2 regions of the Rummeliibacillus sp. G93 genome follow, and region 1 is predicted to be linked to the other one. Evidence: a T-box and tRNA genes for the amino acid it is inferred to sense, from the RefSeq annotation. Region 1 holds a T-box; the other holds one or more tRNA genes.
The links. The T-box of region 1 lies ahead of alaS (alanine--tRNA ligase). A T-box ahead of a tRNA ligase gene usually reads a tRNA of that ligase, here a tRNA-Ala.
Positions count from the first base shown of each region.

Region 2: it encodes a tRNA-Ala, which carries the amino acid that the T-box ahead of alaS (alanine--tRNA ligase) is inferred to sense. The anticodon was not compared.

Region 1 covers NZ_CP097314.1:1,220,784-1,236,693, forward strand. Annotated here, with positions in the region: gene M2M59_RS06040 (ABC transporter permease) at 1-456, shown strand, start outside; gene M2M59_RS06045 (replication-associated recombination protein A) at 492-1,784, opposite strand; gene cymR (cysteine metabolism transcriptional regulator CymR) at 2,022-2,441, shown strand; gene M2M59_RS06055 (cysteine desulfurase family protein) at 2,595-3,737, shown strand; gene mnmA (tRNA 2-thiouridine(34) synthase MnmA) at 3,757-4,878, shown strand; gene M2M59_RS06065 (tetratricopeptide repeat protein) at 4,892-5,551, shown strand; gene M2M59_RS06070 (SF1B family DNA helicase RecD2) at 5,572-8,028, shown strand; T-box leader at 8,096-8,301, shown strand; gene alaS (alanine--tRNA ligase) at 8,345-11,008, shown strand; gene M2M59_RS06080 (IreB family regulatory phosphoprotein) at 11,082-11,348, shown strand; gene ruvX (Holliday junction resolvase RuvX) at 11,351-11,770, shown strand; gene M2M59_RS06090 (DUF1292 domain-containing protein) at 11,780-12,067, shown strand; gene M2M59_RS06095 (DUF1292 domain-containing protein) at 12,192-12,485, shown strand; gene mltG (endolytic transglycosylase MltG) at 12,564-13,679, shown strand; gene M2M59_RS06105 (O-methyltransferase) at 13,815-14,447, shown strand; gene M2M59_RS06110 (peptidase U32 family protein) at 14,453-15,382, shown strand; gene M2M59_RS06115 (peptidase U32 family protein) at 15,400-15,910, shown strand, end outside.
Region 2 covers NZ_CP097314.1:75,937-91,846, reverse strand. Annotated here, with positions in the region: rRNA gene M2M59_RS00470 (23S ribosomal RNA) at 1-2,819, opposite strand, end outside; rRNA gene M2M59_RS00465 (16S ribosomal RNA) at 3,012-4,559, opposite strand; tRNA gene M2M59_RS00460 (tRNA-Ala) at 4,681-4,756, opposite strand; tRNA gene M2M59_RS00455 (tRNA-Pro) at 4,776-4,852, opposite strand; tRNA gene M2M59_RS00450 (tRNA-Arg) at 4,856-4,932, opposite strand; tRNA gene M2M59_RS00445 (tRNA-Leu) at 4,966-5,054, opposite strand; tRNA gene M2M59_RS00440 (tRNA-Gly) at 5,060-5,134, opposite strand; tRNA gene M2M59_RS00435 (tRNA-Leu) at 5,171-5,255, opposite strand; tRNA gene M2M59_RS00430 (tRNA-Lys) at 5,266-5,341, opposite strand; tRNA gene M2M59_RS00425 (tRNA-Thr) at 5,350-5,425, opposite strand; tRNA gene M2M59_RS00420 (tRNA-Val) at 5,435-5,510, opposite strand; rRNA gene rrf (5S ribosomal RNA) at 5,519-5,634, opposite strand; rRNA gene M2M59_RS00410 (23S ribosomal RNA) at 5,761-8,689, opposite strand; tRNA gene M2M59_RS00405 (tRNA-Ala) at 8,801-8,876, opposite strand; tRNA gene M2M59_RS00400 (tRNA-Ile) at 8,888-8,964, opposite strand; rRNA gene M2M59_RS00395 (16S ribosomal RNA) at 9,063-10,610, opposite strand; gene lysS (lysine--tRNA ligase) at 11,230-12,714, opposite strand; gene dusB (tRNA dihydrouridine synthase DusB) at 12,874-13,899, opposite strand; gene folK (2-amino-4-hydroxy-6-hydroxymethyldihydropteridine diphosphokinase) at 13,984-14,487, opposite strand; gene folB (dihydroneopterin aldolase) at 14,480-14,851, opposite strand; gene folP (dihydropteroate synthase) at 14,981-15,808, opposite strand.

The sequences.
Region 1 (15,910 bases):
TGGGATAAAGTAACGAATACGATTGACCATCTATCTTCAACCTATATTTTATACACTATTGCATACTTATTGTTGTCCATTTTCTTATTCTTAATTATGGGGGCGCTCTTTGGTTCGCTTGTATCAAAAGTAGAGGAAGCTAGCCAAGCTATGATGCCTGCAATGTTAATGGGTATGGCGGGTTTTTATATCTTGATGTCCGGCTTGTTTAGCCCAGATACGATGCTAGTAAAAGTGTCATCCTATATCCCGTTTATGACCGTAATGGTTATGCCGCTACGCATAAGTGCAACAGATCTTTCACCAATGGAGCCGTTGATTGCGCTTATTATCCTGATCGTCACAGTTATCGTATTGTTCTACATCAGTTTTTCATTCTATAAACGAAGTGTATTGACATACAGCTCAGGCGGCATGATGCAAAAAATTAAAACGGTTTTAAAAGTAACAACATAATGAAAAAAATGATTGAAGAGGCTTAGCCTTTTCAATCATTTTTTATTTTTCTTTTTTAATTGGTTTAAATGATCATAAATGCCTGCCATTCGCTTTTCTTGTCCGGCAATTACGGGTTTATAGAATTCTGAGCCGACTAGCTTGTCTGGCAAATATTCTTGGTCTACCCAACCGCCAAATGTGCCGACAGGTGTATTATGTGGATATTGATAACCTTCTACGCCAAGTGTTTTGGCTCCGCTATAATGAGCGTCTCGCAAATGGAGCGGGATGTCACCAGTTTTTCCTTGATGGATAGAAGAAATAGCTGCATCAATCGCTGTGATGGCAGAATTAGATTTCTCAGCCAAACACATCTCGATTACAGCAGATGCAAGCGGTATGCGAGCTTCCGGCATACCGAGTCGTTCGGCGGATTGGATAGCTGCAAGTACATGTGCGCCTACTTCAGGAGCGGCTAGACCGATGTCTTCGTAACTCATGACTAGAAGCCGCCTTGAGACAGCAACTAAATCGCCATTTTCTAAGAGGTTAGCTAGATAATAAATGGCGGCGTTAGGATCACTTCCGCGAACTGATTTTTGTAACGCAGATAATAAGTTATAAAAATGGCTACCCTTTTGGTCTCCGTAAACACCGATGCGCTCAGCTAAGCTTTGGATAGTCGCATCATCGACAATTGTCTCGTCATTTTCTTCATCAGAGGCGTAATAAACAGATTCTAGCAGAGTAAGAGCTTTCCTTGCATCACCGTTTGCTGCAAGAGCAATTTCCTGAATTTGCTTATCAGTTATGCGAATTGAATATTGGCCAAGGCCACGCTCTTTATCTTCTAGAGCCCGTTGAATTAATGAAACTATTTCACTTTCGTCGAGCTTTTTTAGCTGCTTAATCTCACCGCAGCGTGAACGTATGGCTGGATTCACATCATGAAATGGATTTTCTGTTGTGGCTCCGATGAGTATAATAGCACCATTTTCAACGTGCGGAAGTAATGTATCCTGTTGCAATTTATTGAATCGGTGTATTTCATCAAGGAATAATATAACTTGTCCCACAATCTTCGCTTCATTTACTACATCCTCTACATCCTTTTTTCCAGCCCTTGTCGCATTCAATGCAAAGAACGGCAAGTTAGAAGAACCAGCAATAGCAAATGCAATGGATGTTTTACCTATACCAGGTTCTCCATATAGCAACATGGAGGGAACATGACCTTTTTGAATCATTTTATATAAATTAGTCTTTGGTCCAATGATGTCTTGATGACCGACAACTTCATCTAGATTGCGCGGACGCATGCGAAATGCAAGTGGTTGTTGCGGCAACGTGGTCACCTCTTTTCTAATATCTAAAGCCTACTTTGTTATTTTCTCAAATATTCACTAGCTTTGCATTAAAATAGATTAGGCATTTTAAATCTTGTTGTCATTACTTATTAATTCCTGTTCAGGATTAACAGATAAAAGCCAAATGTGCATGTTCATAAATCATACCCGAGTAGAATGAAGGGAAATATGCTATACTTGTGCATAGACAAATTCGCTAAATATAGAGGTGTATAAATGAAAATATCAACAAAAGGGCGATATGGGCTAACCATTATGATCGAACTTGCCAAACAATATGGACAAGGGCCCATTCCTCTTAGGCAAATCGCATCCCAGAATAATTTATCGGAAGCATACTTAGAACAACTAGTTTCACCACTAAGAAATTCGGGTCTCGTTAAGAGTGTTCGAGGTGCATATGGAGGATATATGCTTTCCAAGCCTCCTCATTTGATTTCTTCGGCAGATGTAATTAAAGTGTTAGAAGGCCCAATTCAGCCTGTTGAAGGGATTGAGGAAGAAGCTCCCGCTCAAAGACAGTTATGGCTTCGTGTACGTGACGCTGTCAAAGAGGTTTTAGAGAAAACGAGCCTAGAAGATTTAGCTTCTTATACAGAAGAGCCAGATGATAAAGGATATATGTTTTATATATAAGCAGCATCTATTCAGAGAGTACCAATGGAAATTAGATGTTCTGCGAGGGTATTGACGGCAGTTACCCCCTCTAACTGTTTGTTTTTTAACTCAATTTTGTACGGGGGAATCTATCTTACTGCCCGTTAAACCGGTTTAGAAGGAGTTTTAAAGATGAAAGAAATTTACCTTGACCATGCGGCTACAACACCCATGCATCCACTAGTGATTTCCAAAATGGTAGAAAGTATGGAATCAGTTTACGGCAATCCATCTAGCATTCATAGAATTGGCCGCTTTGCTAGAAAGCACTTGGATGACGCTCGACATATTTTAGCTAAAAGCATTGGGGCGAAAGACCAGGAGATTATAGTGACAGGCGGCGGTAGTGAAGCAGACAATTTGGCTATTACAGGCACTGCTTATGCGAAACAGAATGAAGGCCGCCATATTATCACAACTGTAGTAGAACATCATGCAGTTCTTCATACATGTCAACAACTGGAGAAAGAAGGTTATGAGGTAACTTATTTGCCTGTTGATGAAACGGGTCGTGTTTCTCTTGAGGACGTCAAAAAAGCCTTACGCGCTGATACTATCTTAGTAACGATTATGTTTGGAAATAATGAAGTCGGTACTATACAGCCTATTAAAGAAATCGGCGAGTTGTTGAAAGAGCATAGTGCAACATTCCATACTGATGCGGTACAGGCGTTTGGTATTCTACCGATTGATGTCAATGATTTGCACGTTGATTTGCTCTCAGTATCTTCCCACAAATTGAACGGTCCAAAAGGCATTGGATTCTTATATCAACGCGATCAAACAAAGCTAAAGCCACTAATCTATGGTGGAGAACAAGAGCGTAAGCGCAGAGCAGGAACGGAAAATGTTCCAGCGGTTGTCGGATTTGCTGAAGCTGTAGCCATTGCGCAAAGGAATTTTGAAGAGAAACAACAAGCATACAAAGAATTCCACCAACACTTCTTAAAGAAATTAGATCAGGCGGAAATCGATTATCATATAAACGGAAATGAGCAATACTGCTTGCCACATGTTATGAATATTAGCTTTAAAAATATGGATGTCGAATCATTCTTAGTCAATTTGGATATGGCAGGTATTGCAGCATCTAGTGGCTCTGCTTGCACGGCCGGTTCCATTGATCCATCGCATGTACTTGTTGCAATGTATGGAAGCGAAGCAGATGAGCTTCGGAATTCGATTCGTTATAGCTTCGGCTATGGATTAGAGCTAGAAGATATTGATACAGCGGCAGAACGGACCATTGAGATTGTAAAACGATTAGCGAAATAATAGAAAAAAGGTGAACAATATGAATACAACGAAAGACCCCTCACAAACCCGAGTTGTGGTTGGTATGTCTGGAGGAGTCGATTCTTCCGTAGCAGCTTATCTACTGAAAAAACAAGGGTATGATGTTATCGGTATTTTCATGAAAAACTGGGATGATACCGATGATTCAGGCGTATGTACTGCGACTGAAGACTATGAAGATGTTATTAAAGTATGTAATCAAATCGGTATCCCATATTATGCAGTCAATTTTGAACAACAATATTGGGACAAAGTATTTACGTACTTTTTAGAAGAATACAAAGCAGGACGTACACCGAATCCTGATGTGATGTGCAATAAAGAAATTAAATTTAAAGCATTCTTAGAACACGCATTAAAGCTAGGTGCGGATTATTTAGCAACAGGCCATTATGCACGCGTTGAAGTACGCGATGACGAAACAAGAATGCTTCGTGGCATTGATCAAAATAAAGATCAAACTTACTTCTTAAACCAGCTTTCACAAGAACAACTTTCAAAAGTTATGTTCCCGATTGGTGAACTTGAAAAACCACGCGTTAGAGAAATCGCTGAAGAAGCGGGCCTTGCAACAGCTAAGAAAAAAGATTCAACTGGTATTTGCTTTATTGGAGAACGAAACTTTAAAGAATTCCTAGGTCAATATTTACCTGCACAACCTGGCAATATGGAAACATTCGATGGCACTGTAATAGGCAAGCATGATGGCCTTATGTATTATACAATCGGCCAACGTCACGGCCTTGGGATTGGTGGAGACGGCGATCCTTGGTTTGTTCTGGGGAAAGATTTAAAACGCAACGTATTATTAGTGGGACAAGGCTTCCACAATGATAAGCTTTATTCAACAAGCTTAAAAGCTGTAAAAACAGGCTTCACGACGCATCGTGATATGCCGAAAACATTCCAAGCGACCGCGAAATTCCGCTATCGCCAACAAGATGTGCCGGTGACAGTTGAAATCACTGGTGATGATGAATGGTACGTAACATTCAACGAACCAACACGTGCTATCACTCCTGGCCAATCTGTTGTACTTTATGAAGGTGATGAATGTTTAGGTGGCGCTACAATAGACGAAGTATTTAAAGACAGTAAAAAACTAACGTATGTAGGGTAATAGAGGTGAAAATATGGATTTAAATGAGTTAGGTATTAAAGCCATCCAAGAAAAACGGTATGAAGATGCCGCAAAAGCCTTTACACAAGCTATAGAAGAGAATCCAAATGAAACAATTGGCTATATTAACTTTGGAAATTTGCTTGCATCGCTTGATGATATCGAGCGAGCAGAGCGATTCTTCCAAAAAGCTATTTCATTGGATGAATCTGCGGCAACTGCTTATTATGGCCTTGCAAACCTTTACTACAATTCAGAACGGTATACAGAAGCAGCAAAACTTTATGAACGTTCTATCCGCCATGGTATTCAAGGAGCAGACGCTTATTTTATGCTTGGCAAAAGCTTTGAACATATCGACGAGCCGAAACTCGGATTGCCTTATATGCAAAGAGCTGCAGAACTAGCACCGGAAGATTTACAGATCAGGCTTTCTTATGGCATTATGCTAGCTACTTTAGAGCTTTTTAATGAAGCAGAAAAAGAACTGAAGTATGTAATCGATACAGATTGGAACAATGCCGATGCCCATTATAATCTGGGTGTCCTGTATGCTGTTTCTACCGATAAGATAGAAGATGCACAGTATCATTTAAAGCAAGCTTTTACTTTGCAGCCAGAGTTTGATCAAGCACGTTACATTCATGACATGCTTGCAATGAAAAAAGATTAAAAAGAAAGGTGGTGGCAGCGTTGGCTGAAAATCTATCTTTGTTTTCCGATGAACCACTTTTTATTGTCGGCCGGCCTGTCGTCACAATATTTCATAATGCACAAAACTTATTCTCGATTATTAAATTGAAAATCCAGGAAACAAATACGGATTATAAAGAAAAAGAGATTATTGTCGCAGGCTATTTTCCTGCTGTCTCAGAAGAAGCGTTATACCGTTATACAGGGCAGCTGAAACAGCATCCTAAATATGGGCTGCAGTTTCAAGCTGCCACTTTTGAAAAAGAGATTCCAGCAACTGAAACAGGTGTCGTGCAATATTTATCTAGCGATTTATTTCCGGGGATAGGCCACCGTACAGCTGAAACGATTGTTCAACAGCTAGGTGCAGATGCTATTAAAACCATTATTGAAAATCCTGATGTGTTGGATGACGTTCCACGCTTAACAGAAGATAAAAAACAAACACTGCGCTCGGTACTTGAGCAAAATTTAGGACTTGACCGCATTATGATTCAGTTGAACGAATGGGGATTTGGTGCTCAAATTGCTGTGAAGATTTATCAAATGTATGAAGGTGAGACACTACAAGTACTACAAAAAAATCCATACCGCCTCATTGAAGATATTGAGGGGATCGGTTTTCAGCGAGCGGATGAACTGGGCGCTAGGCTACAAATCACCGGCAACCATCCCGACCGCATCAAGGCCTCTATACTTCACTTGTTAAACACTGCCTCGTTATCAGAAGGGCATGTTTTTTTAGATGCAAGAGAAATTTTGCCTGCTTCCAAGGCGATGCTTGAATCGAGTCAGTCATGCACGATTGAATACGATGATATTTCCCAAGCAATAATTGAACTAGGCGAGAATGGTAAAGTATGCGGTGAAGAAACAAGAGTTTATTTGCCGTCTCTTTATTATTCTGAAATAGGAATTGCTTCGAAGATTACAGAGCTAGCTCAAAAAAATGAAGAGCAATCATCTTTTCCTTCTTCTGAGATAAGAAAAGTAATCGGTGAAGCAGAAGAGCGCTTTGGTGTTACATATGCTGATACACAAGTAAAGGCAATTGAAACGGCTATTAATTCAGCTGTAATGATTTTAACGGGGGGCCCCGGAACGGGGAAAACAACAGTTGTCAGGGGAATAGTGGATGTCTATGCAGAACTTCATGGGCTCTCGCTAAACCCTAAAGATTATGCAGAGAAAGAAGAGGCCTTTCCAATCGTTCTAGCGGCTCCTACAGGTAGAGCTGCCAAGCGCTTAAGCGAATCAACGGAACTGCCTGCAATGACTATTCATCGCTTGTTAGGTTTCACGGGTCAAGAAAAGGAAGAAGATGTGGAGCGAGAAGTAATGGGGCGGCTTATTATAGTCGATGAAATGTCAATGGTTGATACATGGCTCGCACATCAACTTTTGAGGGCATTGAATGATGACTGCCAAGTAATATTTGTAGGCGACCAAGACCAACTTCCGCCGGTAGGTCCAGGACAGGTTTTAAAGGATCTGCTTGCCTCAAAAGCCATTCCAACAGTGGAGTTAACAGATGTTTATAGGCAATCAGAAGGGTCATCAATAATTCAGTTGGCACATGAAATGAAACGTGGTACTGTCCCTCAAGACTTGATGGTGAAAACAAGTGACCGTTCATTTATACGTGCAACCCAAGATCAAATTGCAGACGTTGTAGGGCAAGTGGTCAAGAGTGCTATTAATAAAGGTTTTTCTATTCATGACGTCCAAGTGCTCGCACCAATGTATCGTGGCAATGCGGGCATTGATGCAATGAACAAAATGCTACAAGAATTACTAAATCCCAAAAAAAACCAAAAGACAAAAGAGATTGCCTTTGGTGATACGATTTACCGGATTGGCGATAAAGTGCTACAACTTGTTAATCAGCCAAATAACAATGTGTTTAATGGCGATATGGGTGAAGTCATTTCAATTGTGAAGGCAAAAGAAACGATTGAAAAAACGGATTTAATGGTTGTATCGTTTGATGGCATTGAAGTAACGTATCAAAAAAGTGATCTAAATCAGGTAACGCTTGCGTATTGCTGCTCCATTCACAAATCGCAAGGAAGCGAGTTTCCGATGGTTATAATGCCAATAGTCCGCGGTTATTCCAAAATGCTTCGGAAAAATTTGCTATATACAGGTATTACAAGAGCTAAAAATTTTCTTATCCTATGTGGCGAGCCAGACACATTTGTGTATGGTTTTCAAAAAACAGATGATATGAAACGCCATACCTCACTTGTAGAGCGTTTATCATTGGATGAGACAACTGAAATCAAATCGCTAGAAGAAAAGAATGATACCAAAACGGAATCAACTGAGAAAGAAGCAATACAATCAGTAGAGGACAAGTTACCTGTTGCTTTAACGCTAGATAATTATTCAGGCATTCATCCAATGATTGGAATGGCGGGCATTAGCCCTTATGATTTTATGAATAATGAGAATTGACAGAAGTAAAAGCATTTCTTAAAATAAGTAAGAGTTATCCTATTTAAACAAGATTGATCTCTAATACTGCAATACGTTGAAGGAAAAAAGTACTTGTTGGTCCGTGTACAGAAAGAGGTTCCTAGGCTGTGAGAACCTTCACTACCCAATTTGGAAAAGCTATTCCTGAGTGTAGCCAAAAACTACCGTGTGCCGCGTTAAGGTAATTAAGTGATAATAGCAAAAGCTATTATAATTAGGGTGGTACCGCGAATAGAAACCTTCGTCCCTGTTACAGTGGATGGGGGTTTTTTTATATATAAAAGGAGGAAAATTAATGAAAACATCAGCAGAAATTCGTCGCAAGTTTATCGAATTCTTTGAAGAGAAAAAACACAAACAAGAACCTAGTATGCCGCTTGTGCCAATTAATGACGCGTCATTACTATGGATCAATTCCGGAGTAGCAACGTTGAAAAAATATTTTGATGGCTCAGTGATCCCTGAAAATCCACGTATTACAAATGCACAAAAAGCAATACGTACGAATGATATTGAGAATGTCGGCAAAACAGCTCGCCACCATACATTCTTTGAAATGCTTGGGAACTTCTCTATTGGTGATTACTTTAAAAAAGAAGCTATCCACTATGCGTGGGAGTTCTTAACAGATCCAAAATGGATGGGCTTTGAAGGTGAAAAATTGTCCATTACCATACATCCGGAAGATAATGAGGCCTATACGATTTGGAAAGACGAAGTTGGTATTCCAGAAGAACGCCTAATTCGTTTGGAAGGGAACTTCTGGGATATTGGAGAAGGTCCTAGTGGCCCTAACTCAGAAATTTTCTACGATCGCGGAGAGAAATACGGCAACGACCTGAAAGATCCAGAATTATATCCGGGCGGTGAAAATGAGCGCTATCTAGAAATATGGAATCTTGTTTTTTCTCAATTTAATCATAATCCAGATGGCACATATACACCTCTGCCAAAACAAAACATTGATACAGGTATGGGCCTAGAACGTATGGCTTCAGTTGTTCAAGATGTGCCAACTAACTTTGATACAGATTTGTTTATGCCAATTATCGAGAAAATTGAAGAATTTGCAAATCGTAAATACAAACGCCCAAATGAAATCGATTTAAATGAAATCTTTGGCAGCGAGGAAGATATAAACACGCCATTCAAGGTCATTGCAGACCACATCCGGACAGTGGCATTTGCAATTGGTGATGGAGCATTACCTTCAAATGAAGGTCGTGGTTATGTGCTTCGCCGTTTACTTCGCCGTGCCGTACGATATGCAAAACAAATAGGTATCGAAAAACCATTCATGTACCAACTTGTACCAACAGTTGGTGAGATCATGGCTGACTTCTATCCAGAAGTGAAAGAAAAAGCGGAATTTATCGCTCGCGTTATTAAGAACGAAGAAGAAAGATTCCATGAGACATTACATGACGGCCTTTCTATCTTCAATGAAGTGGTAGAAGCCCAAAAAGCGAACGGACAAACAAGCATTCCTGGAGTAGATGCATTCCGTTTATATGATACCTACGGCTTCCCAGTCGAATTGACAGAGGAATATGCAGAAGAAGTAGGCATGACAGTGGATGTTGAAGGTTTCGAAGCAGAAATGGAAGTTCAACGTGAACGTGCTCGTAATGCACGCCAAGATGTCGATTCTATGCATGTCCAATCAGAAGTACTTGCAAACCTAACAGAGGCAAGCACATTTGTGGGTTATGAAACTCTTGAGACAAACACAACAATTGCAGCAATGGTAGTAAATGGACAAATCGAAAAAACAGCTTCAGAGGGTGATGAAGCACTAATTATTCTTGCTGAAACACCTTTCTATGCTGAAATGGGTGGGCAAATTGCTGACCATGGTTCAATTAGCAACGATTCATTCAATGCATTTGTAAAAGATGTCCAAAAAGCGCCAAATGGCCAAGCATTGCATACAGTTATTGTTGAATCTGGCGAAATGCATGTAGGTGAAGATGTATTTGCACAAGTTGATCGCACAGAACGTAACTTGACTGTGAAGAACCATACAGCAACACATCTATTGCAACGCGCACTAAAAGATGTGTTAGGCGATCATGTAAGCCAAGCGGGTTCATATGTAGGACCAGACCGTCTTCGTTTTGACTTCTCACACTTTGGCGCTGTTACTAAAGAAGAGTTAGAAAAAATAGAGCAGATCGTTAACGAAAAAATCTGGGATGACATCGCAGTAGTTATTCAGGAGATGCCAATTGCGGAAGCGAAAGAAATTGGTGCAATGGCTTTATTTGGTGAAAAATATGGTGATGTCGTGCGCGTAGTACAAGTGTCCGATTATTCTATTGAACTATGCGGTGGTATCCATGTTAAACGTTCTTCAGAAATTGGATTCTTTAAAATTATGTCAGAAGGCGGTATTGGTGCAGGCACTCGACGTATTGAAGCTGTAACAGGCAAAGCTGCATATCAAGCAACGAAAGAAGAACAGCATGTTTTAGAACAAGCTGCTAGTTTGCTGAAAGCAAATCCGAAAGACTTAGTCGCACGTGTGGAAAGTCTTCAACAAGAGTTGAAAGAGCAACAACGCGAGAATGCGTCATTATCTGCCAAAATAGCAGGTGCACAAGCTTCAACTATCTTATCATCAGCACAGAAAATCGGCGAAGTAACGGTGCTGGCAACAAAGGTTGAAGCAAAAGACAACAATCAATTACGCCAACTAATGGATGATTTGAAAGCTAAAATGGACCATAGTGTCATTGTTTTAGGCGCAGCATCTGAAGGTAAAGTTATGCTGATTGCCGGGGTAACAAAAGATCTAGCAAACGGAAACTATCACGCAGGCAAGATTGTGAAAGAAGTTGCAGAGATTTGCGGAGGCAAAGGCGGAGGCCGTCCTGATATGGCGATGGCGGGTGCAAAAGATGCTTCTAAATTGGAAGAAGCGTTGGATTCCGTGTATAATTATGTAAAATCTATTTAAAAGGTTTGTTGAATAGGGTATACTAACATAGATACAAGACGTTATTCTACTATTTTAAAGTGAGGTGCCCTGCATGAGTAAGTTTGATCAGACGATGAAATTTAATTTCCCTGAAGAATCGATGGAACAAGAAGTTAGAGAAACCATGCAACGAGTACATGCAGCGCTAGAAGAAAAAGGATACAATCCTATCAATCAAATCGTTGGTTATCTATTATCAGGAGATCCTGCTTATATCCCTCGTCATCAGGATGCACGGAACAAAATTCGTAAACTTGAACGTGACGAAATTTTAGAAGAGTTGGTTAAGTTCTATATTAAAAAGAATAACGAGGCATAATGATGAGAATAATGGGTTTAGATGTTGGCTCCAAAACGATTGGCGTAGCAATTAGCGATGCGCTAGGTTGGACAGCCCAAGGTATCGAAACGGTAAAAATTGATGAGGAAAATAATGAATTCGGCATTGAAAGAATCCAAGAGCTGGTGAATGAGTATGACATTGCTGAATTTGTTGTAGGTTTCCCCAAAAATATGAACAATACCGTTGGACCAAGAGGCGAGGCATCACAGGCTTATGCAAAGCTTTTAGAAGATACATTTTCTAAGCCAGTAACGCTTTGGGACGAGAGATTGACAACAATGGCTGCGGAACGTTTGCTAATCGAAGCGGATGTACGTCGCAAAAATCGAAAAAAAGTCATTGATAAAATGGCGGCGGTTATGATTCTCCAAGGATACTTAGACCGAAAACAGTTATGAGGTGGAATTATGGAAGAATTTGAAGAAAGACATATTACAATTGTAGACGATGAAGGCAATGAGCAACTTTGCGAAGTGCTTCATACATTTGATTCCGAACAATTCGGCAAATCATATGTACTTTACTCTATTATTGGTTCAGAAGACGAAGATGGCACAGTTGAGATCTTCGCATCCTCCTATGAACCATCAGATAATGGAACAGACGGTGAACTTACTCCAATCGAAACAGATGAAGAGTGGGATTACATCGAATCTGTTATTGAAGAGTTGGATGAGGATATTGAACAAGGATAATTGCAGAGAGTTGGCAGTTTAGTTTAAAATAAATGCTCGGCAATATGTATTTATCCAATACAAAAGGAATACTTAAGATGCTGCTGAAGTAGACAGCATAAAATATATAGAAGAGGTGACCTAAATGGCACATGAACACGAACATGATCACGAGCACATCGTGGCAGTAGATGAATTCGGTAACGAACAAGTATACGCGGTACTTTATACATTCGACTCTGAGGATTTTGACCGCTCCTATGTACTATATTATAAAGAAGGCGCTGCAGAAGGCGAAGAAGTTGAAATCTTTGCATCTGCTGTTGTCCCAGCTGAAGATGGTGAAGGCGGAGAACTTGTTCCTATTGAAACTGATGAAGAATGGGACATGGTGGAAGAAGTTTTAAACACTCTTGACGCTGAATTTGGCGAAGAGTAATTGTTTGCCTAAGCGGAATGAGCAACTAGCATTCCGCTTTTTTGTGCAGCAAACATCCGTTAAGGAGGAATTACCTACGTGGAAAAGAAGAAAAACCAAGATCAGATCAATAAAATAAAAGAACGGCAGTCTGAAAAAAGGGTTGTACGTAAAATTGTATTAGCTGCATCAGGAGTATTTATTGCACTTGCACTGATTCTTGGGATAAGTATGTATTTTTATGTAAATAATGCGTTAAAGCCAGTAGATGAAAATGCAACTAAAACAGTCAAAGTTAATCTCCCGATCGGTTCATCGATTGATACTATTTCCGAAACCTTGGAGAATAAAAATATTATTAAAAATGCTAAAGTCTTCAAGTATTATACAAAGGTAAAAAATGAATCAGAATTTCAAGCGGGTACCTATAATCTGACTTCTTCTATGACGATCGATGAAATTATCAAAAGTCTGAAAACAGGGAAAGTGTACCGTACGCCAATCTTTACGATTACAATCCCAGAAGGTTTAACTCTTGACCAAATTGCAGAAAAAGTTGAAAAAAGTACAAACTACTCGAAAAAAGAGTTTATGGATCTCGTGAATAGCAAGAAATTCATTAAACAAATGAAAAAAGCGTATCCACGTACCGTTACAAAAGCAATTGACCAAAAAGATATACGCTATCCACTTGAAGGCTACCTATACCCTTCAACATACCCGTATTTCGAAGAGAAGCCGACATTACAGGAAATCATAGAGCCAATGATTGCACAGACCAATGAGGTTATCACTAATTACTCTGGCCAATTGAAGCAAAAACATTTATCTGTTCATAAATTTTTAACATTTGCTTCCCTTTTGGAGAAAGAAGCAACAGCCAAAACCGACCGTGAAACGATTGCTAGTGTCTTTTATAATCGTTTAGAAAGCAAAATGCCACTTCAAACCGACCCTACTGTTCTTTATGCATTAGGAGAGCATAAATCCCGGGTCCTTTATAAAGATTTAGAAGTGAAAAATCCATACAATACGTATAAGATTAAGGGATTGCCACCAGGCCCTATTTCAAACGCAGGTAAGGAATCACTTGAGGCTGCAATAAATCCAGCAACAACAGAATACCTATACTTTGTGTCAGACAAAAACGGTAACAATCATTTCTCTAAAACGTATGATGAACATTTAGGTAAAGTTGAGAAATATATAAAGTAAACTAGGAAAAAGATGCTGAACCGATTTATTGAAATTAGGTTTGAATAACTAAGATAGGAGAAGAGCGGCTCTCGCTTTTCTTCTATTTTTGTGATAAGATAAAGTGTATTTTTGAAAAAATAAGGAGGGAATTGTATGGCTATTTCGGATGCATATACAATGTCCTTTATAAAACCACGAAATCCATTGCTTACTGAGATGGAACAATTCGCAAAAGAAAACTTTGTGCCTATTATGCAACTGCCAGCAATTGAATTATTGCTGCAAATGCTCCGAATCCAACAACCTAAAAGTATATTAGAAATTGGCACTGCAATTGGCTACTCTGCCATTCGTATGGCTGAGGCATTGCCCGAAACAAAAATAGTGTCAATTGAACGAGATGAAAACCGTGTACAGCAAGCTAAACATTTCCTTTCGAAATCTTCTGTTGCTGAGCAAGTGGAAATCATCTCAGGCGATGCATTAGAAGTAGATATAGAAAATCATCACTCAGCATTTGATGCTATTTTTATCGATGCTGCAAAAGGGCAATATCAAAAGTTCTTTGAAAAGTATAGTCCGCTTATAAAACAAGGCGGTATTATATATATCGATAATATGTATATGCACGGCCTTTCCGATCTGGATCTTTCAGAGGTACCTAGGCGGAAAAGAACGATGATTCGTAATTTGCATCAATTTGCGGATTGGATGATAGAAAATGAAGATTATCAATCCACATTCTTCCCAGTTGGTGATGGATTATTGATTTGTATAAAGAGGTGACCATAATGACAAAACCTGAATTACTTGTAACTCCACAATCGCTTTCACATATTAAAGCGCTTATTGAAGCAGGTGCAGATGCCTTTTTAATAGGTGAACAGCAATTTGGTTTACGATTAGCAGGAGAATTTACTATTGAAGAAGTACGTGAAGCTACTGCAATCATTCACAATGCTGGAAAAAAAGTATACGTTGCGATGAATGCTATCTTCCATAATGATCGGGTGGATGCACTAGCACCTTATATGAAAGCATTATCAGAAATAGGTGTGGATGGCATCGTTTTTGGCGATCCATCAGTCATCATTGCTAGACGTGAAGCAGACGTTAACATCCCATTACATTGGAACCCAGAAACAATTGCAACGAACTGGTTCCAAGCTAATTATTGGGGCAAACGCGGTGCAACAAGGGCTGTCCTTGCTCGTGAATTAAGCATGGATGAAATTGTTGAAATTAAAGAAAATGCCGAAATCGAAATCGAAGTCCAAGTGCACGGAATGACATGTATGTTCCAGTCGAAACGACCACTGCTTGGCCATTACTTCCTGTATGAAGGCAAAGCAATGGAAGTTGAAAACCGGAAAAACAATCGCAATATGTTCTTGCATGATCCAGAACGAAACAGCAAATATCCAATATACGAGGATTTAAACGGTACGCATATTTTCAGTCCGAATGATATGTGTATTATTGATGAATTAGATGAATTATTTGAAGCTGAAATCGACGTTTTCAAAATTGAGGGTGTCTTGCATACAGAAGAATATGTGGTCGCTGTAACAGAGTGTTACCGCAAAGCAATTGATGCATACACTGAATCTCCTGATGCATACTTCGATATAAAAGAAGAACTACTCGCAAAAATTGAAGAAATTCAACCAGAGTTGCGTCCATTGGATACAGGCTTCTTCTTCAAGGAAACTGTATACTAGGAAAGGAGAAAAAAACCGTGACATTATTAAAAGACGATACGATAAGCGAAATTCGTGATGGCAAAAGAGTCATCGTTAAAAAACCCGAATTGCTAGCACCTGCAGGCAACTTGGAAAAATTAAAAATTGCAGTCCACTATGGTGCAGACGCTGTATTTATCGGCGGCCAAGAATTTGGTCTTCGTTCAAACGCAGGAAATTTCTCAATCGATGAAATGCGCGAAGGTGTAGAATTTGCTAATAAATATGGTGCCAGAATCTATGTGACGACGAATATTTTTGCTCACAATGATAATATGGATGGACTTGATGAATATCTAAAAGCACTGGAAGGCGCAGGAGTAGCAGGTATTATTGTAGCCGATCCATTAATTATTGAGACATGTAAAATTGTTGCACCAAAATTAGAAATCCATCTAAGTACGCAACAATCCCTTTCCAACTGGAAAGCTGTTCAGTATTGGAAAGAAGAAGGATTAGAGCGTGTCGTGTTAGCACGTGAAACAAGTGCAGAAGAGATCAAACTAA
Region 2 (15,910 bases), 1.1 Mb from region 1:
GGGAAATCTCATCTTGAGGGGGGCTTCATGCTTAGATGCTTTCAGCACTTATCCCGTCCACACATAGCTACCCAGCGATGCTCTTGGCAGAACAACTGGTACACCAGCGGTGTGTCCATCCCGGTCCTCTCGTACTAAGGACAGCTCCTCTCAAATTTCCTACGCCCACGACGGATAGGGACCGAACTGTCTCACGACGTTCTGAACCCAGCTCGCGTACCGCTTTAATGGGCGAACAGCCCAACCCTTGGGACCGACTACAGCCCCAGGATGCGATGAGCCGACATCGAGGTGCCAAACCTCCCCGTCGATGTGGACTCTTGGGGGAGATAAGCCTGTTATCCCCGGGGTAGCTTTTATCCGTTGAGCGATGGCCCTTCCATGCGGAACCACCGGATCACTAAGCCCGTCTTTCGACCCTGCTCGACTTGTAGGTCTCGCAGTCAAGCTCCCTTGTGCCTTTACACTCTACGAATGATTTCCAACCATTCTGAGGGAACCTTTGGGCGCCTCCGTTACTCTTTAGGAGGCGACCGCCCCAGTCAAACTGTCCGCCTGACACTGTCTCCTACCCCGATCAGGGGTACGGGTTAGAATTTCAATACAGCTGGGGTAGTATCCCAAGGACGCCTCCACCGAAGCTGGCGCTCCGGTTTCAATGGCTCCTACCTATCCTGTACAAGCTGTACCAAAATTCAATATCAGGCTACAGTAAAGCTCCACGGGGTCTTTCCGTCCTGTCGCGGGTAACCTGCATCTTCACAGGTACTATAATTTCACCGAGTCTCTCGTTGAGACAGTGCCCAGATCGTTACGCCTTTCGTGCGGGTCGGAACTTACCCGACAAGGAATTTCGCTACCTTAGGACCGTTATAGTTACGGCCGCCGTTTACTGGGGCTTCGGTTCTCACCTTCGCTTGCGCTAAGCAATCCCCTTAACCTTCCAGCACCGGGCAGGCGTCAGCCCCTATACGTCACCTTACGGTTTTGCAGAGACCTGTGTTTTTGCTAAACAGTCGCCTGGGCCTATTCACTGCGGCTCTCTCGGGCTTGCACCCTACTAGAGCACCCCTTCTCCCGAAGTTACGGGGTCATTTTGCCGAGTTCCTTAACGAGAGTTCTCTCGCTCACCTTAGGATTCTCTCCTCGACTACCTGTGTCGGTTTGCGGTACGGGCACCTCCTGCCTCGCTAGAGGCTTTTCTTGGCAGTGTGAAATCAGGAACTTCGCTCTAAAGAGCTCGCCATCACAGCTCAACGTTATAGAGAGCGGATTTGCCTACTCTCACGCCTTACTGCTTGGACGCACATAACCAACAGTGCGCTTACCCTATCCTACTGCGTCCCCCCATTACTCAAATGGCAGGGAGGTGGTACAGGAATATCAACCTGTTATCCATCGCCTACGCCTGTCGGCCTCGGCTTAGGTCCCGACTAACCCTGAGAGGACGAGCCTTCCTCAGGAAACCTTAGTCATTCGGTGGATGGGATTCTCACCCATCTTTCGCTACTCATACCGGCATTCTCACTTCTAAGCGCTCCACCAGTCCTTCCGGTCTGACTTCACAGCACTTGGAACGCTCTCCTACCACAGACATCGTAGATGTCTATCCACAGCTTCGGTGAATTGTTTAGCCCCGATACATTTTCGGCGCAGCGTCACTCGACCAGTGAGCTATTACGCACTCTTTAAATGGTGGCTGCTTCTGAGCCAACATCCTGGTTGTCTAAGCAACGTCACATCCTTTTCCACTTAACAATTACTTTGGGACCTTAGCTGGTGGTCTGGGCTGTTTCCCTTTTGACTACGGATCTTATCACTCGCAGTCTGACTCCCGTGTATAAATCACTGGCATTCGGAGTTTGTCTGAATTCGGTAATCCGGGATGGACCCCTAGTCCAAACAGTGCTCTACCTCCAGGATTCTTCATCACGAGGCTAGCCCTAAAGCTATTTCGGAGAGAACCAGCTATCTCCAGGTTCGATTGGAATTTCTCCGCTACCCACACCTCATCCCCGCACTTTTCAACGTGCGTGGGTTCGGGCCTCCAGTAAGTGTTACCTTACCTTCACCCTGGACATGGGTAGATCACCTGGTTTCGGGTCTACGACCACATACTTATTCGCCCTATTCAGACTCGCTTTCGCTGCGGCTCCGTCTCTTCAACTTAACCTTGCATGTAATCGTAACTCGCCGGTTCATTCTACAAAAGGCACGCTATCACCCATTAACGGGCTCTAACTACTTGTAGGCACATGGTTTCAGGATCTCTTTCACTCCCCTTCCGGGGTGCTTTTCACCTTTCCCTCACGGTACTGGTTCACTATCGGTCACTAGAGAGTATTTAGCCTTGGGAGATGGTCCTCCCAGATTCCGACGGAATTTCACGTGTTCCGCCGTACTCAGGATCCACTCAAGAGAGAATGCACTTTTGACTACAGGACTGTTACCTGCTATGGTGGGTCTTTCCAAACCGCTTCGCCTAACGCATTCCTTTGTAACTCCGTATAGAGTGTCCTACAACCCCAAGAGGCAAGCCTCTTGGTTTGGGCTCTTCCCATTTCGCTCGCCGCTACTAAGGGAATCGAATTTTCTTTCTCTTCCTTCAGGTACTTAGATGTTTCAGTTCCCTGAGTCTGCCATCAAGACGCTATGAATTCACGTCAAGATTCTACCCCATTACGGATAGAGGGTTTCCCCATTCGGAAATCTCCGGATCAAAGCTTACTTACAGCTCCCCGAAGCATATCGGTGTTAGTGCCGTCCTTCATCGGCTTCTAGTGCCAAGGCATCCGCCATGCGCCCTTAATAACTTAACCGTTGGCTTATAAAAGCCTTTAAGTTATTAAGCCTAAAAAATTTAAAACTTAATAAATGTGTTACTTAAGAATTTCTTCAATGTCGTTTTATCCAGTTTTCAAAGAACAAGATTTTGAGAGTATGAACCCTCAAAACTGAACAGCAAGATGTTAATCCTACAGACGAAGTCTGTATTCCGTTAAATTCCTTAGAAAGGAGGTGATCCAGCCGCACCTTCCGATACGGCTACCTTGTTACGACTTCACCCCAATCATCTATCCCACCTTCGGCGGCTGGCCCCAAAAGGTTACCTCACCGACTTCGGGTGTTACAAACTCTCGTGGTGTGACGGGCGGTGTGTACAAGGCCCGGGAACGTATTCACCGCGGCATGCTGATCCGCGATTACTAGCGATTCCGGCTTCATGTAGGCGAGTTGCAGCCTACAATCCGAACTGAGAACGGTTTTATGAGATTAGCTTGCTCTCGCGAGTTTGCGACTCTTTGTACCGTCCATTGTAGCACGTGTGTAGCCCAGGTCATAAGGGGCATGATGATTTGACGTCATCCCCACCTTCCTCCGGTTTGTCACCGGCAGTCACCTTAGAGTGCCCAACTAAATGATGGCAACTAAGATCAAGGGTTGCGCTCGTTGCGGGACTTAACCCAACATCTCACGACACGAGCTGACGACAACCATGCACCACCTGTCACCAATGTCCCCGAAGGGAAAACTCTATCTCTAGAGCGGTCACTGGGATGTCAAGACCTGGTAAGGTTCTTCGCGTTGCTTCGAATTAAACCACATGCTCCACCGCTTGTGCGGGCCCCCGTCAATTCCTTTGAGTTTCAACCTTGCGGTCGTACTCCCCAGGCGGAGTGCTTAATGCGTTAGCTGCAGCACTAAGGGGCGGAAACCCCCTAACACTTAGCACTCATCGTTTACGGCGTGGACTACCAGGGTATCTAATCCTGTTTGCTCCCCACGCTTTCGCGCCTCAGTGTCAGTTACAGACCAGACAGTCGCCTTCGCCACTGGTGTTCCTCCAAATCTCTACGCATTTCACCGCTACACTTGGAATTCCACTATCCTCTTCTGCACTCAAGTTCCCCAGTTTCCAATGACCGCTCGCGGTTGAGCCGCGAGATTTCACATCAGACTTAAGAAACCACCTGCGCGCGCTTTACGCCCAATAAATCCGGACAACGCTTGCCACCTACGTATTACCGCGGCTGCTGGCACGTAGTTAGCCGTGGCTTTCTAATAAGGTACCGTCAAGGTACGTTCATTTCCTAACGTACTTGTTCTTCCCTTACAACAGAGTTTTACGATCCGAAAACCTTCATCACTCACGCGGCGTTGCTCCATCAGACTTTCGTCCATTGTGGAAGATTCCCTACTGCTGCCTCCCGTAGGAGTTTGGGCCGTGTCTCAGTCCCAATGTGGCCGATCACCCTCTCAGGTCGGCTATGCATCGTCGCCTTGGTAGGCCGTTACCCCACCAACTAGCTAATGCACCGCGGGCCCATCCTGCAGTGGCGCGAAAGCGCCTTTCAACATTTCACCATGAAGTAAAATGGATTATCCGGTATTAGCTCCGGTTTCCCGAAGTTATCCCAGTCTGCAGGGCAGGTTGCCCACGTGTTACTCACCCGTCCGCCGCTAAATCAGAGGAGCAAGCTCCTCGTCATTCGCTCGACTTGCATGTATTAGGCACGCCGCCAGCGTTCGTCCTGAGCCAGGATCAAACTCTCCATAAAAGTGTTTGATTGCTCAAAATTTCACTAGCGCATCATCTTTACGATGATGTCTTTAAAACTAACAGTTGTTAGTAAGTTTAAATGATTAACATCTTGCTTGTTCAGTTTTCAAGGTTCATGTTGGTGGAGCCTAGCGGGATCGAACCGCTGACCTCCTGCGTGCAAGGCAGGCGCTCTCCCAGCTGAGCTAAGGCCCCAATGTATATATAGTATAAATGGTCGGGAAGACAGGATTCGAACCTGCGACCCCTTGGTCCCAAACCAAGTGCTCTACCAAGCTGAGCTACTTCCCGAAATGGTGCGCCCAGCAGAAGTCGAATCCACAACCTTCTGATCCGTAGTCAGACGCTCTATCCAATTGAGCTATGGGCGCATTTATAGTAAATAATATGTTGTTGTATAAGAATGGTGCCGAGGACCGGAATCGAACCGGTACGGTAGTCACCTACCGCAGGATTTTAAGTCCTGTGCGTCTGCCAGTTCCGCCACCCCGGCATATTTGGAGCGGAAGACGGGGTTCGAACCCGCGACCCCCACCTTGGCAAGGTGATGTTCTACCACTGAACTACTTCCGCATATGCTGTGTTAATCTGGCAATATTTAATTTAAAATGGTGCGGGTGAAGGGAGTCGAACCCCCACGCCTTGCGGCGCTAGATCCTAAGTCTAGTGCGTCTGCCAATTCCGCCACACCCGCGTGATTAAAATGGTGAGTCATGTAGGATTCGAACCTACGACCCTCTGATTAAAAGTCAGATGCTCTACCAACTGAGCTAATGACTCATTTTAAGTGGTGCCGGCGAAAGGAGTCGAACCCTCGACCTACTGATTACAAGTCAGTTGCTCTACCAACTGAGCTACACCGGCGAATAAATATGGTGGAGGATGACGGGATCGAACCGCCGACCCTCTGCTTGTAAGGCAGATGCTCTCCCAGCTGAGCTAATCCTCCATATTACAGCCTAGCAACGTCCTACTCTCACAGGGGGAAGCCCCCAACTACCATCGGCGCTAAAGAGCTTAACTTCCGTGTTCGGCATGGGAACGGGTGTGACCTCTTTGCCATCATTACTAGACCTATTATTTATTTAAGGACAAGAATTATTATACCATGTTTTCTAGAAAAGTCAACAACTTTTTTAAAAAACTATTTCTTGTTCTTTCAAAACTGGATAAACGTGAATTGAAGGTTCTTAAGAAATTTGGTTAAGTCCTCGATCGATTAGTATTCGTCAGCTCCATGTGTCGCCACACTTCCACCTCGAACCTATCTACCTCATCGTCTTTGAGGGATCTTACTTACTTGCGTAATGGGAAATCTCATCTTGAGGGGGGCTTCATGCTTAGATGCTTTCAGCACTTATCCCGTCCACACATAGCTACCCAGCGATGCTCTTGGCAGAACAACTGGTACACCAGCGGTGTGTCCATCCCGGTCCTCTCGTACTAAGGACAGCTCCTCTCAAATTTCCTACGCCCACGACGGATAGGGACCGAACTGTCTCACGACGTTCTGAACCCAGCTCGCGTACCGCTTTAATGGGCGAACAGCCCAACCCTTGGGACCGACTACAGCCCCAGGATGCGATGAGCCGACATCGAGGTGCCAAACCTCCCCGTCGATGTGGACTCTTGGGGGAGATAAGCCTGTTATCCCCGGGGTAGCTTTTATCCGTTGAGCGATGGCCCTTCCATGCGGAACCACCGGATCACTAAGCCCGTCTTTCGACCCTGCTCGACTTGTAGGTCTCGCAGTCAAGCTCCCTTGTGCCTTTACACTCTACGAATGATTTCCAACCATTCTGAGGGAACCTTTGGGCGCCTCCGTTACTCTTTAGGAGGCGACCGCCCCAGTCAAACTGTCCGCCTGACACTGTCTCCTACCCCGATCAGGGGTACGGGTTAGAATTTCAATACAGCTGGGGTAGTATCCCAAGGACGCCTCCACCGAAGCTGGCGCTCCGGTTTCAATGGCTCCTACCTATCCTGTACAAGCTGTACCAAAATTCAATATCAGGCTACAGTAAAGCTCCACGGGGTCTTTCCGTCCTGTCGCGGGTAACCTGCATCTTCACAGGTACTATAATTTCACCGAGTCTCTCGTTGAGACAGTGCCCAGATCGTTACGCCTTTCGTGCGGGTCGGAACTTACCCGACAAGGAATTTCGCTACCTTAGGACCGTTATAGTTACGGCCGCCGTTTACTGGGGCTTCGGTTCTCACCTTCGCTTGCGCTAAGCAATCCCCTTAACCTTCCAGCACCGGGCAGGCGTCAGCCCCTATACGTCACCTTACGGTTTTGCAGAGACCTGTGTTTTTGCTAAACAGTCGCCTGGGCCTATTCACTGCGGCTCTCTCGGGCTTGCACCCTACTAGAGCACCCCTTCTCCCGAAGTTACGGGGTCATTTTGCCGAGTTCCTTAACGAGAGTTCTCTCGCTCACCTTAGGATTCTCTCCTCGACTACCTGTGTCGGTTTGCGGTACGGGCACCTCCTGCCTCGCTAGAGGCTTTTCTTGGCAGTGTGAAATCAGGAACTTCGCTCTAAAGAGCTCGCCATCACAGCTCAACGTTATAGAGAGCGGATTTGCCTACTCTCACGCCTTACTGCTTGGACGCACATAACCAACAGTGCGCTTACCCTATCCTACTGCGTCCCCCCATTACTCAAATGGCAGGGAGGTGGTACAGGAATATCAACCTGTTATCCATCGCCTACGCCTGTCGGCCTCGGCTTAGGTCCCGACTAACCCTGAGAGGACGAGCCTTCCTCAGGAAACCTTAGTCATTCGGTGGATGGGATTCTCACCCATCTTTCGCTACTCATACCGGCATTCTCACTTCTAAGCGCTCCACCAGTCCTTCCGGTCTGACTTCACAGCACTTAGAACGCTCTCCTACCACAGACATCGTAGATGTCTATCCACAGCTTCGGTGAATTGTTTAGCCCCGATACATTTTCGGCGCAGCGTCACTCGACCAGTGAGCTATTACGCACTCTTTAAATGGTGGCTGCTTCTGAGCCAACATCCTGGTTGTCTAAGCAACGTCACATCCTTTTCCACTTAACAATTACTTTGGGACCTTAGCTGGTGGTCTGGGCTGTTTCCCTTTTGACTACGGATCTTATCACTCGCAGTCTGACTCCCGTGTATAAATCACTGGCATTCGGAGTTTGTCTGAATTCGGTAATCCGGGATGGACCCCTAGTCCAAACAGTGCTCTACCTCCAGGATTCTTCATCACGAGGCTAGCCCTAAAGCTATTTCGGAGAGAACCAGCTATCTCCAGGTTCGATTGGAATTTCTCCGCTACCCACACCTCATCCCCGCACTTTTCAACGTGCGTGGGTTCGGGCCTCCAGTAAGTGTTACCTTACCTTCACCCTGGACATGGGTAGATCACCTGGTTTCGGGTCTACGACCACATACTTATTCGCCCTATTCAGACTCGCTTTCGCTGCGGCTCCGTCTCTTCAACTTAACCTTGCATGTAATCGTAACTCGCCGGTTCATTCTACAAAAGGCACGCTATCACCCATTAACGGGCTCTAACTACTTGTAGGCACATGGTTTCAGGATCTCTTTCACTCCCCTTCCGGGGTGCTTTTCACCTTTCCCTCACGGTACTGGTTCACTATCGGTCACTAGAGAGTATTTAGCCTTGGGAGATGGTCCTCCCAGATTCCGACGGAATTTCACGTGTTCCGCCGTACTCAGGATCCACTCAAGAGAGAATGCACTTTTGACTACAGGACTGTTACCTGCTATGGTGGGTCTTTCCAAACCGCTTCGCCTAACGCATTCCTTTGTAACTCCGTATAGAGTGTCCTACAACCCCAAGAGGCAAGCCTCTTGGTTTGGGCTCTTCCCATTTCGCTCGCCGCTACTAAGGGAATCGAATTTTCTTTCTCTTCCTTCAGGTACTTAGATGTTTCAGTTCCCTGAGTCTGCCATCAAGACGCTATGAATTCACGTCAAGATTCTACCCCATTACGGATAGAGGGTTTCCCCATTCGGAAATCTCCGGATCAAAGCTTACTTACAGCTCCCCGAAGCATATCGGTGTTAGTGCCGTCCTTCATCGGCTTCTAGTGCCAAGGCATCCGCCATGCGCCCTTAATAACTTAACCGTTGGCTTATAAAAGCCTTTAAGTTATTAAGCCTAAAAAATTTAAAACTTAATAAATGTGTTACTTAAGAATTTCTTCAATGTCGTTTTATCCAGTTTTCAAAGAACAATTTGGTGGAGCCTAGCGGGATCGAACCGCTGACCTCCTGCGTGCAAGGCAGGCGCTCTCCCAGCTGAGCTAAGGCCCCAAAATTAAAAATGGTGGGCCTAAATGGACTCGAACCATCGACCTCACGCTTATCAGGCGTGCGCTCTAACCAGCTGAGCTATAGGCCCCTTTTGGGTAACAATATAGTTTTTTATATGAACCCTCAAAACTGAACAGCAAGATGTTAATCGTACAGACGAAGTCTGTATTCCGTTAAATTCCTTAGAAAGGAGGTGATCCAGCCGCACCTTCCGATACGGCTACCTTGTTACGACTTCACCCCAATCATCTATCCCACCTTCGGCGGCTGGCCCCAAAAGGTTACCTCACCGACTTCGGGTGTTACAAACTCTCGTGGTGTGACGGGCGGTGTGTACAAGGCCCGGGAACGTATTCACCGCGGCATGCTGATCCGCGATTACTAGCGATTCCGGCTTCATGTAGGCGAGTTGCAGCCTACAATCCGAACTGAGAACGGTTTTATGAGATTAGCTTGCTCTCGCGAGTTTGCGACTCTTTGTACCGTCCATTGTAGCACGTGTGTAGCCCAGGTCATAAGGGGCATGATGATTTGACGTCATCCCCACCTTCCTCCGGTTTGTCACCGGCAGTCACCTTAGAGTGCCCAACTAAATGATGGCAACTAAGATCAAGGGTTGCGCTCGTTGCGGGACTTAACCCAACATCTCACGACACGAGCTGACGACAACCATGCACCACCTGTCACCAATGTCCCCGAAGGGAAAACTCTATCTCTAGAGTGGTCACTGGGATGTCAAGACCTGGTAAGGTTCTTCGCGTTGCTTCGAATTAAACCACATGCTCCACCGCTTGTGCGGGCCCCCGTCAATTCCTTTGAGTTTCAACCTTGCGGTCGTACTCCCCAGGCGGAGTGCTTAATGCGTTAGCTGCAGCACTAAGGGGCGGAAACCCCCTAACACTTAGCACTCATCGTTTACGGCGTGGACTACCAGGGTATCTAATCCTGTTTGCTCCCCACGCTTTCGCGCCTCAGTGTCAGTTACAGACCAGACAGTCGCCTTCGCCACTGGTGTTCCTCCAAATCTCTACGCATTTCACCGCTACACTTGGAATTCCACTATCCTCTTCTGCACTCAAGTTCCCCAGTTTCCAATGACCGCTCGCGGTTGAGCCGCGAGATTTCACATCAGACTTAAGAAACCACCTGCGCGCGCTTTACGCCCAATAAATCCGGACAACGCTTGCCACCTACGTATTACCGCGGCTGCTGGCACGTAGTTAGCCGTGGCTTTCTAATAAGGTACCGTCAAGGTACGTTCATTTCCTAACGTACTTGTTCTTCCCTTACAACAGAGTTTTACGATCCGAAAACCTTCATCACTCACGCGGCGTTGCTCCATCAGACTTTCGTCCATTGTGGAAGATTCCCTACTGCTGCCTCCCGTAGGAGTTTGGGCCGTGTCTCAGTCCCAATGTGGCCGATCACCCTCTCAGGTCGGCTATGCATCGTCGCCTTGGTAGGCCGTTACCCCACCAACTAGCTAATGCACCGCGGGCCCATCCTGCAGTGGCGCGAAAGCGCCTTTCAACATTTCACCATGAAGTAAAATGGATTATCCGGTATTAGCTCCGGTTTCCCGAAGTTATCCCAGTCTGCAGGGCAGGTTGCCCACGTGTTACTCACCCGTCCGCCGCTAAATCAGAGGAGCAAGCTCCTCATCATTCGCTCGACTTGCATGTATTAGGCACGCCGCCAGCGTTCGTCCTGAGCCAGGATCAAACTCTCCATAAAAGTGTTTGATTGCTCAAAATTTCACTAGCGCATCATCTTTACGATGATGTCTTTAAAACTAACAGTTGTTAGTAAGTTTAAATGATTAACATCTTGCTTGTTCAGTTTTCAAGGTTCATGTTTATCGCTTGTTTTGGCGACTTATTAAGTATACCATAACTTCCTTTTGAAGTCAACAACTTTTTATTCTTTTGTTGTTCTTCATTTGTTCGTCATAAGCGACTTAAATATAATACCAAGTTCACTTAACTAAGTCAACACTTTTAACAAACTTTATCAAAAGAATTTTTAATCTCAGTTAATCTAAATTCGGCAACCAAATAAGTATATCAACAAAACACTTTCTCTGCAAGGGAAAATAGACAAAAGATAAAAAGCAAATTCCGACTTTCTAATAATTCGCCAGTTGGTTTTCGCCCACCAAACTATATGTTTCTATTTTTATCAATTATCATGTTCTACTTACTATCATTAGTAATAACATTTCACAAGACAAGTCGGCTTTAGTTATTAAACCCTTCACCATTAAATTAGAAACGTAATATTCATATATAAAGAAAAAACTGTAGGCAAATCCAAAGTAATGGATTTGCCTACAGTTAGATAAGCATTGTTTCTATTAATCACGATTGCGCATTAATGGGAATAACAATACATCGCGAATAGATTGTGAATTAGTCAAAAGCATAATTAAACGGTCAATTCCAATACCTAAACCACCTGTAGGAGCCATTCCATATTCTAATGCTTCTAAGAAATCTTCATCCATCTCATGCGCTTCATCATTTCCTTGCTCTTTTTCGCGCATTTGACCTTCGAAACGTTCACGTTGATCAATTGGATCATTTAATTCCGTAAACGCATTGGCATGTTCACGACGGACAATGAACAATTCAAAGCGATCCGTGAAGCGGGGATCTTCAGGGTTTTTCTTAGCTAGTGGAGAAATTTCCACTGGATGTCCATAGACAAATGTTGGTTGTACTAGTGATTCTTCTACTTTTTGTTCAAAGAATTCATTAATAATATGGCCAACTTCCATTGTTTCTTTGACATCGATATGGTGCTCACGTGCTACTGCTAGAGCTTCTTCTTTCGTCATCTCTTTCCAGAAATCAACGCCTGTTGCTTCTTTAACAGCATCTACCATGTGCAGACGTTTCCAGCCTTTAGACAAATCAATTGTGTCTTCACCGTATTGAATTTGTGTTGTACCCATTACTTCATTTGCCACATGGACAAATAAATCTTCTGTAAGGTCCATAATGTCATGGAAATCTGCATATGCTTCATATAATTCAAGTAGTGTAAACTCTGGGTTATGGCGAGTTGACACACCTTCATTACGGAATACTCGTCCAATTTCGTAGACTTTTTCCAAACCGCCGACAATTAGGCGTTTTAGGTACAATTCAATCGCAATACGCATATACATTGTTGCATCCAACGCGTTATGGTGCGTAACAAACGGACGAGCTGCTGCTCCACCTGCGATTGAGTTCAACATAGGTGTTTCTACTTCTAAGTAGCCTTTATTATCTAAGAAATTACGGATTGAGCGTATAATCTGACTGCGAGCGATAAATGTCTTTTTGCTATCCTCGTTTGAAATTAAGTCCAAATAGCGTTGACGGTAGCGTTGCTCTACATCTTGCAAGCCGTGATACTTCTCAGGTAATGGACGCAAAGATTTAGATAGGAATGTGAATTCTAATGCTTTAATTGTTAATTCGCCAACATGGGTAATGAATACAGTCCCTTTAATACCGACAATATCACCAAGGTCCGCATGTTTGAAAATATCATAAGCTTCTTCACCGATTGCATCTTTACGTACATAGATTTGAATTTGCCCGCCAAGATCTTGGATGTTTGCAAATCCAACTTTCCCCTTGCTGCGTTTGGTCATGATACGGCCAGCAATTACCACTTCATGTTCTTTCTCTTCTAATTCTTCTTTTGAGAAATTCGCAAATTGTTCTTTTATTTCATTTGTTAAATGTGTACGTTCAAAACGTCCACCGAAAGGATCTAAGCCTTGTTCTTTTATTACATCCATCTTTTGGCGTCTCACCAATAGCTGGTCATTTAATTCTTCTGCCACAATTTTCACTCCTTATAGTTGTGCCGCTAAATAGCCCATACTAGTTATTGTACACAATTTTTACAACCGATTCACGTCTTTCTGCTCAATTTTCATTTTACGTCTATTGCTAAGGTAAGGAAAAAGCCGCCACAATCTTAGTGGCAGCTCTTCTCGTAATTAACCAATTTGAATAGAAGACGCATCATTTTCGCTTTCTTCTGTTTCTAAGACTAGTTCATTTAAAATAGCGCGCAGCTCTTCAGCTGTCTCAGCTTGATTGATTTGATTGCGTGTTTTTCCGTTGCCTCGCAATCCTTTTAAATACCATGAAGCATGTTTACGCATCTCGCGGACTGCAATATTTTCGCCTTTCAGCATGAGCAAACGCTCAAAATGTAATAAACATACTTCTATTTTTTCGCGTATTGGCGGTTCCGGCATGAGCCTTCCCGTTTTCAAATATTCTACTGTCCGATAGATCATCCATGGGTTCCCAAGTGCTGCTCGGCCAATCATCACGCCATCAGCGCCTGTATGATCTAATAGGCGTTTAGCATCTTCAGGTGTTTCAACATCACCGTTTCCGATAAACGGAATAGAGATATTTTCTTTCACCTCTTTTAAAATGTCCCAATTTGCATGCCCTTCATACATTTGCAAACGTGTACGACCATGCATTGCAATTGCCGATGCACCCGCACGTTCTGCTGCCTGTGCATTTTTCACTGCATACACGTGGTCTTCATCCCAACCGATACGCATTTTACAGCTGACTGGTTTATCGACTGCATCCACAACAGCGGAAACCATTTCGTAAATTTTATTCGGATCAAGGAGCCATTTAGCCCCTGCCTCACATTTAATAATTTTATTGACGGGGCACCCCATATTGATATCTATAATATCCGCATTCGTATATTTGTCCACATACTGAGCTGCTTCTACTAACGTTTCTTTATCGCCCCCAAAGATTTGGAGGGAAAGCGGATTTTCCCGTTCATCTATATAAAGCATGTCTAAGGTTTTTCTGTTCCTTTGGACAATCCCTTTATCTGAAATCATCTCAGCGTATACTAAACCTGCACCAAACTCTTTTACGGTTAGACGGAATGCAGAATTGCAGACGCCAGCCATTGGTGCAAGTACAACACGATTATCCATGACAATATCGCCTATTTGAAAAGGTTTTTCTTGTGTAGCCAATGTTTTTCCTCCCTTTTAGGATTTAGTAATTATCGCTTCATCATCCCAATGCGGAAGATATGCTTATATTCATAACACTTTGTATTAAAAATCAAGAGAACTCCGATTCTTCCATTGTCTTACGCCACCTCGCCCTATCTTTTGGAGCATTTTCTGATACGACTCTTGCGTACGAGGAGAGTAAAGATTTGGTGTCACTTCAAGCAATGGCACAAGAACAAACGCTCTTTCGTGCATTCTTTCATGGGGCACAATCAGTTTCTCTGTTTCAATATTGTCATGATTATAGAGCAAAATGTCAAGGTCTATTGTACGCGGTCCCCATCTAATCAAACGTTCTCTCTTTAATTCTTGTTCAATTCCCTGGCAAACCTCAAGCATTTGTAAAGCTGACAGTGTTGTACGTACATGCACCACCATATTCAAAAATAGATCTTGGTCTGTATAACCTACCGGGTCTGTTTCGTAAATAGAAGAAGTATTCGCTACATCTACCTCAGGATTACTTTGAAGCATTTGTACCGCTTGTTTGAGCGTTTCTGCTTTATCTCCCATATTTGAACCTAAAGAAATATATACATCATTCATTGAAAGCACCTCTTGTAATCTCAACTGCTACTTCCTTATAGTGGCCTTTAATTGGAGGGTCAGGTTTAATCACTTCCACACGAATGCCTTTGACTTCCTCTTTATAAGTCTTAAGAATAACATTAGCAATTTCTTCAGCTACTGCTTCAATCAGTTTGTAAGGTTTACCCTCTACGATTTTTTCACATAGCGTATATACATCCGCATAACTAACGGTATTATCTAACTTGTCAGTTTGGCCAGCGTTCTTCAAATCAGTAGCCAGGGCTACAGTAACGCGAAATCTTTGACCTAACACTGTTTCTTCCTTCAAAACCCCATGATAACCGTAAAACTCCATATCTCTTATATGAATATAATCCATCTCATTCACTCCTTATCCTCTATATCGACTTAATGCACAGGTAGACTTTAAAACTTAACACTGGCCGTTGAGCTCCATTAAATTAATTCACATATAGTGAAGCTGTAGTAACTCTTATTAAATACAGCTTTATTTAAGCGCATCCATCATTTTCATCATGCGAGCAATTGGCAACACATCATGAACCCGTACCATATGACATCCTTTATCGACACCGTAACAACAAGTAGCAGCTGTACCTTCCATACGCTCATCCACCGGTAAATCGAGTACATTGCCGATCATTCTTTTCCGTGAAGTTGCTAGTAATACAGGGTAGCCCATATCCACAAGGTTTGACAGATTCTTCATCATTTCAATATTTTGTTCATGCGTCTTCGCAAAGCCAATGCCTGGATCTAGCCAAATAAAACGATCATCCACACCAGCTTGACGAGCGATTTCAATACTTCTTTCTAAATCACTCTTCACACTGCCCCAAAAATCTTCACCATAATTTTCATCCTGCCGATTATGCATTAAAATAATGGGCACTTTGTAATCAGCAGCTACCTTAGCAATCTCTGGATCATATGTAGCTCCCCATATATCATTAATAATATGTGCGCCCGCTTCTACCGCAGCTCTTGCTACCTCTGATTTGAATGTATCGACAGAAATTAATACATCTAATTCCTTACGAATGGCACGTATGACAGGTAGGATACGCGCCATTTCTTCTTTTGCTGTAACAGCAGTATGGCCCGGTCTTGTAGATTCTCCACCTATATCTATAATCTTCGCTCCATCCGCTACCATTCTTTTAGCATGTTCCAATGCGCTATCTACTGCATCAAATCTTCCTCCATCAGAGAAAGAATCTGGTGTTACATTTAAAATGCCCATAACAATCGTTTCTTTTCCAAAATCAAGTGTATGGCCATGAATGACTAACGGTTGGTTATTCATTAACTTCATGTGCTTGCGCTCCTTTGTCTATTCCTACAATCAGTATAGCAATACCTTGTACATCAGGAAAAGGGGGTGAACCAGCTGCATGGCAGAAAAAAAGAATGCACT